Regions from separate parts of the Nonomuraea sp. CA-141351 genome, predicted to be linked through region 1. Evidence: riboswitches for the same ligand, from Rfam matches in the RefSeq annotation. Region 1 holds a riboswitch; each other region holds the start of a gene.
What was found. Region 1 has a riboswitch for thiamine pyrophosphate ahead of thiO (glycine oxidase ThiO). Riboswitches for the same ligand answer to the same signal wherever they lie in the genome.

Region 1 (4,293 bases):
ATAGAGGCGGGCCTCAGAAAGCGAGGGCTTGGGCACGCCGCTTGACCTCAGTGTGACGGCCGGCCTTGATCGCCTCGATCGGCGACCCGGGCAGGGACTCGTCTGGGGTGAAGAGCCAGCGCAGCGACTCGACATCGTCGTAGCCGGCGTCCAGCAACACGGTCAGTGTGCCGGGCAGGCCCTTCATCACGTCCTTTCCATCGAGGAACACCGCAGGCACCTGCGGCCCGCCGCTGCCCCGGCGCACGCCTAGCAGCTTGTGGTCCTTGAGGAGTTGCTTGGCCCGCCCGAGCGAAAGGTCCAGGCGCGAGGCCACTTCGGGGAGAGTGAGCCACTCGGCTACGAGCTGGTCGGTCTCCCGGTCGATCTGTGCAACAGAAAGCGTCACGAAACCACAACTACCACATGGCGTGCTTGCTCAAACAACACAATCCCGTAGGGGGACATCTGGATCTACCAGGCGTTCCGCGTCGAGCCGGTGTCCCGCGTCGATGATTCTGCGTCCCTGCACGAGGTCTCGCGGCCGGTCCACGGCGAGCACCGCGGCGAGCGCGTCGTCGGCCGTGAGCCAGACGGCCGACCACTTGCCCTCCGGGTCGCCGCGGTAGACGAGCCGCTCCCCCGCCGGATGATGGCCGGCGTACTGCACCATGTGCCCGAACTGCTCCGACCAGAAGTACGGAACGGGATCGTACGCCACGTCCTCGCCCAGCAGGCTCGCGGCGGCGACCTCGGGGGCGTTGAGCGCGGTGTCCCAGTGCTCGACCCTGAGCCTGGTCTGCCAGCGGCGCGACCACCAGGCGGCGCAGTCGCCGACCGCGACCGTGTTGGGGAGCGAGGCACGCAGGTGCTCGTCCACGACCACGCCGTTGTGGAGGTCGATGTCGGCACCGGTGAGCCATTCGACGGCCGGGCGCACACCGATGCCCGTGACGACCACGTGGGCGTCCACGAACTCGCCGCCGACCAGGCGCACACCGCCCTCGTCCACGGAGTCGACCATGGTGCCGAGCCGCAGGTCGATGTCGTCGTACCAGCGCTGGGTGCGGGCCCCGATCTCGGCGCCGACGGCGGTCGCGAGCGGCGCCGCGCCCGCCTCGATCACGGTCACCGCGCATCCGGCGCGGCGGGCGGCGGTGGCCACCTCGGCGCCGATCCAGCCCGCGCCGATGATCGCGACGCGGGCGCCCGGGACGAGCATGGCCCTGAGCTCGTGGGCGTCGTCGATCGTGCGCAGCACGTGTTGCGGGCCGTCGCCGGGCAGCCTGATCGGCTCGGCCCCGGTGGCGATGACCAGCCCGTCGTAGCGCACCTCGCCCTCGGTGGTCTCCACGACGCCCGCGCGCAGCGACTTGGCGCTGACGCCGGGGCGGAAGTCCACGTCGATCGCGGCCAGGTCGGTGCCGACGTAGCTGGTGTCGGCGTCGCCGAACAGCACGGCCTTGGACAGCGGCGGGCGGTCGTAGGGGCGATGGCGCTCCTCACCGATCAGAGTGACCCTTCCGTCGAATCCGCGCCCGCGCAGCGCTTCCACGGTGCGCACCCCGGCCAGGCCGGCTCCTACCACCACGACATGATTCACGTTCATGACCCTAACGGGGGCGGTGCCGGGCCGTCGCGCCGAGGCCGTAGGCTGGGGACGAAAAGACGCGCGGGAGTCCGGCCGTAACCGGGCTGAGAGGAAGGCTTCACCGGGCCTTCGACCGCAAGACACCTGATCCGGATCATGCCGGCGAAGGGAGCGCGGATGGATGTGATCGTGGGTGGCGGGGTCGTCGGGCTCTCCGTGGCCTGGCGGCTGGCTCGCGAAGGGCGGCCGGTCACCCTGGTGGACCCCGCTCCGGCCTCGGGTGCCTCGCACGCGGCCGCGGGGATGCTGGCGCCGGTGAGCGAGGTCGCCTACACCGAGCTACCGCTGCTGCGGCTGGGCGTGGCGTCGCTGCGCCGCTGGCCCGCCTTCGCCGCCGAGCTGGCCGCCGACGCGGGCCTGGCGGGTGTCGAGGCCCTGGATCTGCGTTCGGACGGGACGCTCGACGTGGCGTTCGGGGCGGACGACCTGGCGGCTCTGGACGAGCTGGCGGCGTACATGGAGAAGCTCGAGCTGCCCGTCGAGCGGCTGAGCGGGCGCGAGTGCCGCCGCCTGGAGCCCATGCTGGCCCCCTCCGTGCGGGGCGGGCTGCTGGCCCCCGGCGACGCCTGGGTCGACCCGCGCCGGGTGACGGCGGCGCTGCTCGCCGCTCTCGACCGCCTCGAAGTACCGCTGGTACGGGCGCGCGTCAGCGAGCTGCTGCGCGACGGCGACCGCGTCACAGGGGTACGCGTCGAGCCCCCCGGCAGCGCGAGCGCGGTCGCCGGTGAAGGGCCGCCCGAGGTGCGGGCGGAGCGGGTCGTCCTGGCGGCCGGGGCGTGGAGCGCCAGGCTGGCGGAGGTGCCGGTGCGGCCGGTCAAGGGGCAGATCATGCGGTTGCGTTCCCCGCAGCCGCTGCTCACCCGCTGCGTACGCGGCACCGTGCACGGCACGCCGGTCTACCTCGTCCCCCGGGGCGACGGCGAGCTGGTGGTCGGGGCGACCCAGGAGGAGATGGGGTTCGACACCCGGGTGACGGCGGGCGGGCTCTACGAGCTGCTGCGGGACGCCAGGGAGCTGGTGCCGGGCGTCACCGAGCTGGAGGTGGCCGACGTGGTGGCCGGGCTGAGGCCGGGCACGCCGGACAACCTGCCGGTCATCGGCCCGAGCGGCACGCCGGGGCTCGCGCTGGCCACCGGGCACCACCGGGGCGGCGTGCTGCTGGCCCCGCTGACGGCGGACATCCTGCTGGGCCGAGAGGGCGAGCTGGCGGCGCTGTGCGCGCCTGGAAGGTTTCGGGAAATTTCATGATTGTGACGATCAACGGGGCCGCGCACGAGGTGGCCGACGGCACGACCGTGGCGCAGGCCGTACGCACATTGACCTCGGCCACCACCGGAGTGGCCGTGGCCGTGAACGACGAGGTGGTCACGCGGAGCTCGTGGGAGACGACGGCGCTCGGCGACCGTGACCGGGTGGAGGTTCTGACGGCGGTGCAAGGTGGATGATCTGATCATCGCCGGGGAGAAGTTCGCTTCCCGGCTCATCATGGGGACCGGCGGCGCGCCCTCGCTGGAAGTGCTCGACCAGGCGCTGGCCGCGTCCGGCACCGAGCTGACCACGGTGGCCATGCGGCGGCTCGATCCGAGCTCCCGCGGCTCGGTCCTCGACGTGCTGCGCAAGCGGGACATCAAGGTGCTGCCCAACACGGCGGGCTGCTTCACCGCGGGCGAGGCCGTGCTGACGGCGCGGCTGGCCAGGGAGGCGCTCGGCACGAACTGGGTCAAGCTGGAGGTCATCGCCGACGAGCGGACGCTGCTGCCCGATCCGATCGAGACGTTCGACGCGGCGGAGCGGCTGGTGGCCGACGGGTTCGTGGTGCTGCCGTACATCGGGGACGATCCCGCGCTGGCGCGCAGGCTGGAACAGGCGGGGTGCGCGGCCGTGATGCCGTTGGGCGCGCCGATCGGCTCGGGCCTCGGCATCCGCAACCCGCACAACATCGAGCTGATCGTCGAGGCCGCCTCGGTTCCGGTGGTGCTCGACGCGGGCATCGGCACGGCCAGCGACGCCGCGCTGGCGATGGAGCTGGGCTGCGACGCCGTGCTGCTGGCCACGGCGGTCACGAGGGCGCAGCGGCCCGATCTCATGGCGGCGGCCATGAGAGGGGCAGTGGCGGCGGGACGGCTGGCGCGGCTGGCGGGCCGCATCCCGCGCCGGCGCTACGCCGAGGCCTCATCTCCGATGACCCCCTGAGGCGGCCTTATGAGGCGCTGAGGACTCCTGAGGCGCCTGGTGCCGTGACGCGGGTGCGGGGGCGTTCCGCAGGGAACGTCTCCGCATTGGTTTCGGGCGTCAAGGCCCTCCCGGTGGTAAATCGCCCGTAAACTCAGCGGGGTGGATACGACGACTGCGGACCCCCTGGTCGGGCGGCTCCTCGATGGACGCTACCGCATCGAGAGCCGGATCGCCCGGGGCGGTATGGCGACCGTCTACCTCGCGCTGGACATCCGGCTGGACCGGACGGTGGCGTTGAAGGTCATGCACCCCTCACTCGCCCAGGACCCGGCGTTCGTCAGGAGGTTCATCGGCGAGGCCAAGTCCGTCGCGAGCCTCTCACATCCCAACGTGGTGCACGTCTTCGACCAGGGCACCGACAACGACGTCGTCTATCTGTCGATGGAGTACGTGCCCGGCAAGACGCTCCGCGACATCCTGCGCGAGCG
Region 2 (4,293 bases), 3.1 Mb from region 1:
GGCCAGGCCCGTTCCCGCCCGGCGAGCCCGACCTCCGCCAGGCTCTGGCGTCCCCGTTCCGCGGCCCCGTCGAGGCCGAGCACGACGTTGTCGAGCACCCGCTGCCAGGGCAGCAACCGGGCGTCCTGGAAGACCACCGACACCTGCGCGGGCACCGCGACCAGTCCGTCCCCCGCGGCGCCTCCGATGGCGTCGCCATCCAGCCCGGCCAGCGCGCGCAGCAGCGTGCTCTTGCCCGAGCCGCTCTGCCCGAGCAGCGCCACGAACTCGCCGGGCGCGATCTCCAGGTCCAGGCTGTCGAGCACGGTACGGGTTCCGTACCGGCGGGTCAGGCCCTGGGTGCGGGTCAGCCGGCCAACGTCCGTCGCCACGACAGCGCCCTCCTCTCCACGAGCCGCACCGCGGCGTCGGAGAACAGGCCGAGCAGCCCGTACAGGACGATGCCGACCAGGATCACGTCCGTCTGCCCGTACGTGCGCGCGAGGTCCATCATGTAGCCGATGCCGCTGGTGGAGTTGATCAGCTCGGCCACGACCAGGAACAGCCACGACGTCGTCACCGCGAACCGCATCCCCAGCAGGAACCCCGGCAGCGCGCCCGGCAGGACCACCTTCCTGATGAACGCGCCGCGCCCGAGATCGACCGTCTCGGCCAGCTCGACGTAGCGGCTGTCGATGCTGCGCAGCCCGTTGTGGGTGTGGATGTAGATCGGCACGAGCACGCCGACGGCGATCACCGTCACCTTCATCACCTCGCCGATGCCCAGCCACAGGATGAGCAGCGGCATCAGCGCCAGCGCCGGGATGGCCCGCTTGATCTGGATGGGCCCGTCGACGACGGCCTCGCCCCAGCGGCTGAGGCCGGACACGAGCGCGAGCACCGTGCCGAGCGGCACGCCGATGGCCAGGCCCAGCACCACGCGCTGGACCGAGGCCAGCAGGTTGTCCTGGAGGCGGCCGTTCTCGATCAGGTCGGCCGCGGTGGTGACCACGGTCCAGGGCGCCGACAGGAACCGGGGGTCGAGCAGGCCCGAGCCCGATGCGGCCGCCCAGAGCGCCAGCAGCAGGAACGGGCCCAGCAGGAAGCCGAACTTGATCGGGCGGCGGGGGCGCAGGCGGCGCCGGTTCCGCGCGGGAGCGACGGCGGCCGGCCGGGAGGTGACGAGTGTCATCATGCGCCGCCCTTCAGCGCGTCCGCCTGCACCGACTGGAAGCGCAGGTCGTACAGGTCCTGTGCCTTCAGCGGCGGGTTCCCCGTCTCCTTGGCCAGGATGTCGATGGTCTCCTGGTGCCTGGCGACGGCATCCGACCAGTCGCCCGGGATGTCCGGCTCGCCCGCCAGGTCGACCAGGTACTGGCCGTCGGCGGCGGACAGGCCCTGGTCCTTGACGTAGTAGCCCTCGATCCACTCCTTGGGATGCTCGTAGACCCAGCGCGTGGCTCGTGCCCAGGCGGCGACGTACTCGCGGATCGCGGCGGCCTTGGCCGGGTCCTGCAGGGTGACCGTGCGCACGTAGAGGTGGCCCGGGTCGTCACGCAGACCGTGCCGGATGGTGGTGGCGCCGTCCTTGCCCCACTTGGCGGCGTACCGCTTGATGTTGACGCCGCCGATCGGGGCCACGTCCACCTGCTTGGAGGCCAGCGCGTTCGGGTAGACGTCGCCGGTGCTCGGCAGCTCGACCAGGGTGACGTCGTCCTTGGTGAGCCCGGCCTTCTTCAGCACCTTGAGCACCAGCGCGCCCTGCGCCTGGCCAGGGCTGTATGCGATCTTCTTGCCGCGCAGGTCGGTGAGGGTCTTCACGCTCACCCCCGGCGCGATGCCCAGCTCGTACGTCGGGTGGTTGAGCGGGTCCTTGCGGAACTTGGAGGCCACGATCTTGACGGGCAGGCCGGTCCAGGTCGCGTGGATGGGCGGGATCTCGGCGACCGCGCCGACGTCCAGCGCGTCCGCCCGGAACGCCTCGCTCGTCTGTGGCCCGCCGCTGATGTTGGCCCACTCGATGTCGAACGAGAACTTGTCGATCTGGCCCGAGAGCTGGAGCGCCACCTTGGTCGGCGGGTCTCCGACGATCAACTTGGTGCCCTTGGGCACGGAGGCCGGCAGCGGAGCGTCCGCCGCGAGCGTTGACGCGGGCCGTTCACGCTCGCCGCTCTGACCGCACGCGGCCATCGCGGCGAGCAGGAGTACGGCGAGCGCCGGTCTTAACAGGGAGGAGACAGGCATACGGAATGGTCCTTGTCGTGGGACGGCAGCAAGCCCGCACTCACGATAGGCACGCCCCGACCGCAAAAGCAACATTTCCTACCGATTTATCGGGTATTCTGCTGGTGTGCTCTGGAGGTGGGGAGGGGAGCGAGTCTGCTAACGTCGATCACGACGCGGGGTGCCCGGGCGCCGGGCTGAGATCACACCCGTCGAACCTGATCTAGTTCGCACTAGCGAAGGGACGTCATCGTTGACTTTCTCCGAGAAGATCTGGACGCGCACGGCCACGCTGCTCGACGCGATCCACAACCACCCGTTCAACACCGCCCTCCGCGACGGCACCCTCGACCGGGACCGCTTCGCGTTCTACCTCGTCCAGGACGGGCGCTACCTCGTGGCGTACTCCAAGGTGCTCGCGACCGCCTCGGCCCGCGCCACGGACCCGGCCGACGCCGCGTTCTTCGCCCAGAGCGCGCACACGGCGCTGGTCGTCGAGCGCGGCCTGCACGCCGGTTACCTCGAGGAGTTCGGGCTGACGGCCGGCCAGACGGAGGGGATCGCCACGTCGCCGACCTGCCTGGCCTACTCGTCCTACCTGCAGGCGACGGCGCTCGCCGCCCCGCTACCCGTGCTCGCCGCCGCCGTGCTGCCGTGCTTCTGGGTGTACCAGGACGTCGGTACGGCGCTGCTCGAGCGTACGGCGGGCGCTCCCGGCCACCCGTACCGGACCTGGATCGCCACCTACTCCGACCCGTCCTTCGCGGCCTCGGTGGAGCAGGCCAAGGCGCTCGTGGACCGGCTGGCCGAGCTCGCCGACCCGGCGACGCTCCAGGCGATGGAGGAGGCGTTCTGCCGGGCCACCGAGTACGAGTGGATGTTCTGGGACAGCGCCTGGCGCCTCGAGACCTGGCCCACGGCGCGATGGCTGGCCTGACACCCCGCCGTCACGCGAACGACTCGCTGAGCTCCCTGCGCAGCTCGCGGGCCTGGTGCAGGTAGTGGCGCGCCAGCGCCGTGCGCCCGGCCGACCGGTACAGCTCGCCCAGCGTCTGGTAGGTGTCGGCCTCGCCGCTCCGGTCCCCGAGCTGCTGGAAGATCACCAGCGAGCGCTCCAGCTGGTCGGAGCCGTCCGACCGGTCGCCCCTGGCCACCTGGAGCCCGCCCAGGTTCCGCATCGCGTACGCGCCGCAGTGCCGATCCCCGAGCGACTCGAAGATGTCCAGCGCGTGCCCCTGGAACCGCATGGCCCTGTCGGACTCGGCGACCAGGTCGTACATGCGGCCGAGCTGCATCGACACGCAGCCCTCGCGGTGGGCGTCGCCCAGCTCCTCGGCCAGCCGCAGTGCGTCCCCGAGCCACCTGGAGGCCTGGCGCACGTCACGCAGCGACAGGTGGACGCGCCCGATCGCCTGCCGCGCGTACGCCTCGCCGCTCCTGTCCCCGATGGCCAGGAACATGGCCAGCGCGTGCCTGAAGGACCCGAGCGCCCTGAGATGCCGGCCGGAGAACTGGTTGACGGCCGCCAGCCCGCAGATCGAGATCGCCTCGCTCCGCGTGTCGCCCAGCTCGTGGAAGATGGCTCGCGCCCGCCGGAACATGTCGCCGGCCTCGGCGTACCGGTCCTGGTAGAGGCACACCTGGGCCAGGCCGCGGAGCATGGCCGCCTCGCCGTGGCGGTCGCCGGCCGCGCGGGCGCTGTCCAGGGCGACGCGGTGCGTGACCTGCCACTCCTCCAGGCGGCAGTGCAGATCGAAGTACGGGACCAGGGTCGCGGCCAGCCCCCACGCGGACTGCGCCAGGCCCGCGTCGGCGGCCAGCCGTACCGCCTCCACCAGGGACTCCCGCTCGGCGTCGAACCACGACAGCGGCTCGGCGGTCAGGCGGCCGAGTGTCTCCCGCTCCAGGCTCCAGCGGGGCGCCCCGTCGGACGTCAGCCCGAAGAGGGTGGTCGGCAGCCGCGTGGCGGCGTGCTCGGCGGCGGTCAGCCAGCCGCCGAGCACCCTGATGAGCGCGTGCCGCTCGGCCCCGTCGACGGTCGGGCCGCCCGCCTTCTCCTTCGCGGCGCAGCGGACCAGGTCGTGCAGGCGG
Region 3 (4,293 bases), 3.9 Mb from region 1:
GTGCTCGGCGGTGAGCTCGCCCGGCACGATCGGCGCCCGGCGCCCGAGCATCTCCTCCGCCGTCCACCCGAACAGCCGCTCGGCCGCCTCGTTCCAGACCAGCACGCTCTGATCCCGGTCGACGACCATGACGGCGTTGGGCGAACAGGCGAGCGCAGCACGAGCTATCTCGTCGTCACTCCCGGCCCATTCGTCCCCCACTCCTCCATAGTGCCCGTGGCAGGGTGAGTGCGTCGGGCGATCCGTCCGATACGCTGCGGTCACGGCGATTCTCGGTGGGTGGGAGGGTGGGTGCCATGTCGAGTGGTGATCTCGATGCCTTGTTGCGCGTGACCTCCAACACCTATCGAGGTGAGACACCACCTGACATCGCCTTCGGCACCTATGACGGCGCCGTCGGCAGGCTGGTCCTCGCGGTGACGGGCAAGGGCATCGTGGCGTGCAGCTTCGAGCCTGAGAACAATGTGTTCGAGCTGATCACGAGGCATGTGGGCACGTTCATCGGGCCGGACGCGCGCCGGCTCGACCCGGTGCGAAGGGAGCTGGACGCGTACTTCTCGGGCCGCCTGCGCGCGTTCGCCACGCCGGTGAACCTGACGCTGGCCACGTCGTTCGCCCGAACGGTGCTGCAGAAGACGATGGCGGTCCCGTACGGCACGACGACGACGCTGGAGGCGATCGGCGCGAGCATCGGCAGGCCGCGCGCGCTGCGGGCGATCAGCAACGCGCTGGCCTCCAACCCCGTCTGCGTGATCGTGCCGTGCCACCGGGTGGTGCGCGAGGACGGCGGGCTCGGCGACTACGCGGGCGGACCCGCGGCCAAGCAGCACCTGCTCAACGTCGAGAAGCGCGCCCCAGCGAGCCGATGAGCAGCGTCACCAGCGCGGCCACGATGGCCGCGCCGAGCGCGCCGTTCATCCACGGCTGCCGGGTGAAGCCGATGACCTCGCGGACCGACTGCCAGATGGCGTCCCACTGCGGGACCGTGGGCGTGGAGGTCGTCAGCCAGTACGCCACGAAGCCGAGCGCCCACGGCACCAGCCTCGACCAGCGCGAGGGCGCGTTCTCCGCGGTGTTCCAGTCGCGCGAGCCGCCCAGCACGAAGTAGTCCACGGCCAGCACCGCGAACATCGGCACGAACACCGCCCCGATCACCCCCAGGAACGCCCCGTACGAGTTGACGTCCACGAACAGGGCGATCGCGACGGTCAGCACGCCGATGGCGGCGGAGAGAATGCGCCGGTCCACGCGCGGCATCAGGTTCTGCAGCGAGACCGTGGTGGAGTAGACGTTGGCGAACGACTGGTCGGTCTCGCGCAGCACGAGGATGGCGAAGAACAGCGCGCCCAACGGCACGGCGACGAACGGGCCGAACACCGACGTCCCATCGGCCTGCACCACGTCCGCCCCCGCCATGGCCACCGCGTACACGCCGAGCCCCAGGCAGGCCACCTGCGCCAGCGTGTAGCCGCCGACCACACCGGTGAACGCGGCCCTGCCCGACCTGGAGTGCCGGGCGAAGTCCGCCGCCATCGGCACCCACGACACCGACAGCGCGATCACGTAGTCCACGGCCGGGGCGAACGCCGTCCAGGACCCGCCGGTGTGCGCGGGGGCCCGGGTCAGGAAGAACCAGGCGAACCACACCAGCGACACGATCACGCCGATGGTGACGTACCGCCGCAGGATCCGTACCGACCCGAGCGGCCAGATCGTGAGGGCGGTGGTCAGCGCTCCCGCCACGATCACCCACACCTGGTACGGCACCGCCCCGAAGATCGCGCCGGCCGCCTTGGCGATGACCCACAGCTCGAACGCGCCCCAGCCAATCATCTGCACGATGTTCAGGACCGTGGGCACGTACGAGATCCTCGCCCCGAACAGCCCACGCAGCAGCACCATCGCGGGCTGCCCGGTCCGCGTGCCCGGGACGGCGGACAGGCCGACCATGGCCGTGCCGATCAGGCTGCCCACCACGACGGCCACCAGCGCGGCGGCCAGGCTGAGCGGTGCGTTGCCGAGCGGGTCGAGCAGGAGCAGCGCCCCGGAGAAGCCCAGGAGGCTGACCCCGAGGTTCGCCCAGAGCGCACCCTGATCGAGCACGCCAAGGGTCTTGGGCGGCCTGCCCTCGAGAGTCAGGGGAACTTCGTCGGCGACATGCGTCATCGCACACTCCCTACGCCGGCATTACCCGGACAGGTTCAGGCGGTCGGCAGCGGATCTCTTGCTGCCCTCTCAGCCCGGAACCCCGAGCTCCCGCGACGATCTGAAGTTAGCGCCCTCATCATGCCCTAGTGGCGGCAGAAACGCCACAGGGAGGCTTTACGCGCTCTTTTGGACCTTTTTATGCCACGAAGGGCGTTTGACCAGTCTCACTGACCATCGGGCGCCGCGCGTACTCCCACGACTGCATGCCGCCACCGACGTTGACCGCGTCGCGCCCGAGCTGGTTGAGCCAGGCCGCGACCTGCAGGGACCGGCCGCCGACCCGGCAGACGACGTAGACCGTCCGGTCACCGGGCACCTCGTCGACCCGCCCTTGGATCTGGGTCATGGGGATGTGGACTGCCTCCGGCGCGTGCCCGGCGACCCACTCTTCCTGCTCTCGGACGTCGAGCAGGTAGGCGTCGTCGGGAATGGCACTGGCTTCTATCTCAGGAACGGTCATGACTCCATCATCTCGCGCCGCGCGTCGTAGGCGGCACGGGCCGTGGCGATCTCCTGCTGGTGCTCCTCCGTCCACGTGACCAGCGCCTTGATGGTCTGGTGAAGGGTACGGCCGAGCGGTGTCAGCGCGTAGTCCACCCTGGGCGGCACGACGGGATGGACCGTGCGGCTGACCAGACCGTCGCGCTCGAGCTGGCGCAGGGTCACGCTGAGCATGCGCTGGCTGACGCCGTCGATCTCGCGGCGCAGCTGGGTGAAGCGCAGGGTCTGGCAGTCGAGCAGGGCGATCACGAGCAGCGACCACTTGTCCGCGACGCGGTCGAGTATCTGCCGGACCTCGCAGTCCTCACGCGTGTCCCACTGGCGTACGTCGTAGTCGTCTTCCACGGTGCTGTCGCAGTAACCGAGTGATTCCAAAGTGCCTTCTTCCATGACATTTCATGGTCGCCGATGATGTGTCCGGTTACAAGAGATAACCGACCTTCCTAGAAGTAACCGGGAGTTTGTCATGCCTGCTCGCTCTTGGGGCGTGCTGATCGTTCTGTGCGGAGCCATCTTTCTCGAGGGCATCGACGTGGCCATGCTCAACGTCGCCCTCCCGTCCATCAGGGCCGACCTGGGACTGTCCACCGGCGTGCTGAGCGGGGTCGTGAGCGCGTACGTGCTCGGCTACGGCGGCTTCATGCTGCTCGGCGGCCGGGCGGCGGACCTGCTGGGCCGGCGGCGGATGTTCCTGATCTGGCTGGGGGTGTTCCTGGCCTTCTCCGGGCTCGGCGGATTCGCTCATGAGGGGTGGGTGCTGCTGGTGGCCAGGTTCGTCACGGGAGTGGCCGCCGCGTTCATGACCCCCGCCGGGCTCTCCCTGCTCACCACGACCTTCCCCGAGGGCCCGCAGCGGAACCGGGCCCTGCTCATCTACGCCGGCACGGCCGCGGGCGGCTTCGCGCTCGGGCTGGTGATCGGCGGCCTGCTGACCGCGTTCGGCTGGCGCTGGGTCTTCTTCGCACCCGTCCTGCTGTCGCTGGTGATCCTCCTCGCCGCGATCCCCCTGCTCAAGGGCTCTCCTTCCGACTCCCTTCCTTCCGGGCCTCGCGGCGGCGGTTTCGACGCGGCCGGCGCTCTGAGCGTCACGGGAGCGATGATGCTCCTGGTCTACGGGGTGGTACGCCTCGAGCACCCGTCCGACAACTGGCCGCTGACGGCGGCCGCCTTCCTCGGGGGCCTGGCGCTCCTCGGGGCCTTCGTCGCCGTCGAACGCCGCTCCACCCACCCCCTGGTCCGCCTCGGCCTGCTCAGGTCGGGCGCCCTGGTGCGGGCGAACGTCACGGCCGCCCTGCTCACGGCGTCGTTCTTCGGCTTCCAGTTCCTGGTCACGCTGTATCTGCAGGAGCTGCGCGGCTGGTCCACCATCCAGACGGGCCTGGCGCTGCTGGCGGCCGCCGCCGACGTGGTCCTCGCCCCGACGCTCACGCCGTGGCTGGTCAACCGGTACGGCAACGCCAAGGTCGTCCTGGGCGGCCTGCTGTCGGGGCTGCTGGCGTACGCGCTCTTCCTCGGGGTGGGACTCGACTGGACGTATGCGGCCATGCTGCCCTCGATGCTGCTGATCGGCCTGATGTTCGCCTT

Region 2: linked by a shared signal. The riboswitch ahead of tenA (thiaminase II) and the one ahead of thiO (glycine oxidase ThiO) in region 1 are both predicted to bind thiamine pyrophosphate.
Region 3: linked by a shared signal. The riboswitch ahead of ACQPWU_RS00345 (purine-cytosine permease family protein) and the one ahead of thiO (glycine oxidase ThiO) in region 1 are both predicted to bind thiamine pyrophosphate.

What each region holds. Positions count from the first base shown of each region.
Region 1 covers NZ_CP191982.1:4,015,209-4,019,501, reverse strand. The annotation lists gene thiE (thiamine phosphate synthase) at 1-36, opposite strand, end outside; gene ACQPWU_RS19090 (Rv2175c family DNA-binding protein) at 14-388, opposite strand; gene ACQPWU_RS19085 (NAD(P)/FAD-dependent oxidoreductase) at 419-1,582, opposite strand; TPP riboswitch at 1,642-1,758, shown strand; gene thiO (glycine oxidase ThiO) at 1,748-2,878, shown strand; gene thiS (sulfur carrier protein ThiS) at 2,875-3,075, shown strand; gene ACQPWU_RS19070 (thiazole synthase) at 3,068-3,823, shown strand; gene pknB (Stk1 family PASTA domain-containing Ser/Thr kinase) at 3,965-4,293, shown strand, end outside.
Region 2 covers NZ_CP191982.1:7,077,886-7,082,178, reverse strand. The annotation lists gene ACQPWU_RS33460 (ABC transporter ATP-binding protein) at 1-371, opposite strand, end outside; gene ACQPWU_RS33455 (ABC transporter permease) at 347-1,174, opposite strand; gene ACQPWU_RS33450 (ABC transporter substrate-binding protein) at 1,171-2,223, opposite strand; TPP riboswitch at 2,370-2,464, shown strand; gene tenA (thiaminase II) at 2,456-3,139, shown strand; gene ACQPWU_RS33440 (BTAD domain-containing putative transcriptional regulator) at 3,150-4,293, opposite strand, start outside.
Region 3 covers NZ_CP191982.1:69,359-73,651, forward strand. The annotation lists gene ACQPWU_RS00335 (PAS domain S-box protein) at 1-201, opposite strand, end outside; gene ACQPWU_RS00340 (methylated-DNA--[protein]-cysteine S-methyltransferase) at 297-869, shown strand; gene ACQPWU_RS00345 (purine-cytosine permease family protein) at 835-2,166, opposite strand; TPP riboswitch at 2,157-2,270, opposite strand; gene ACQPWU_RS00350 (rhodanese-like domain-containing protein) at 2,345-2,668, opposite strand; gene ACQPWU_RS00355 (winged helix-turn-helix transcriptional regulator) at 2,665-3,099, opposite strand; gene ACQPWU_RS00360 (MFS transporter) at 3,176-4,293, shown strand, end outside.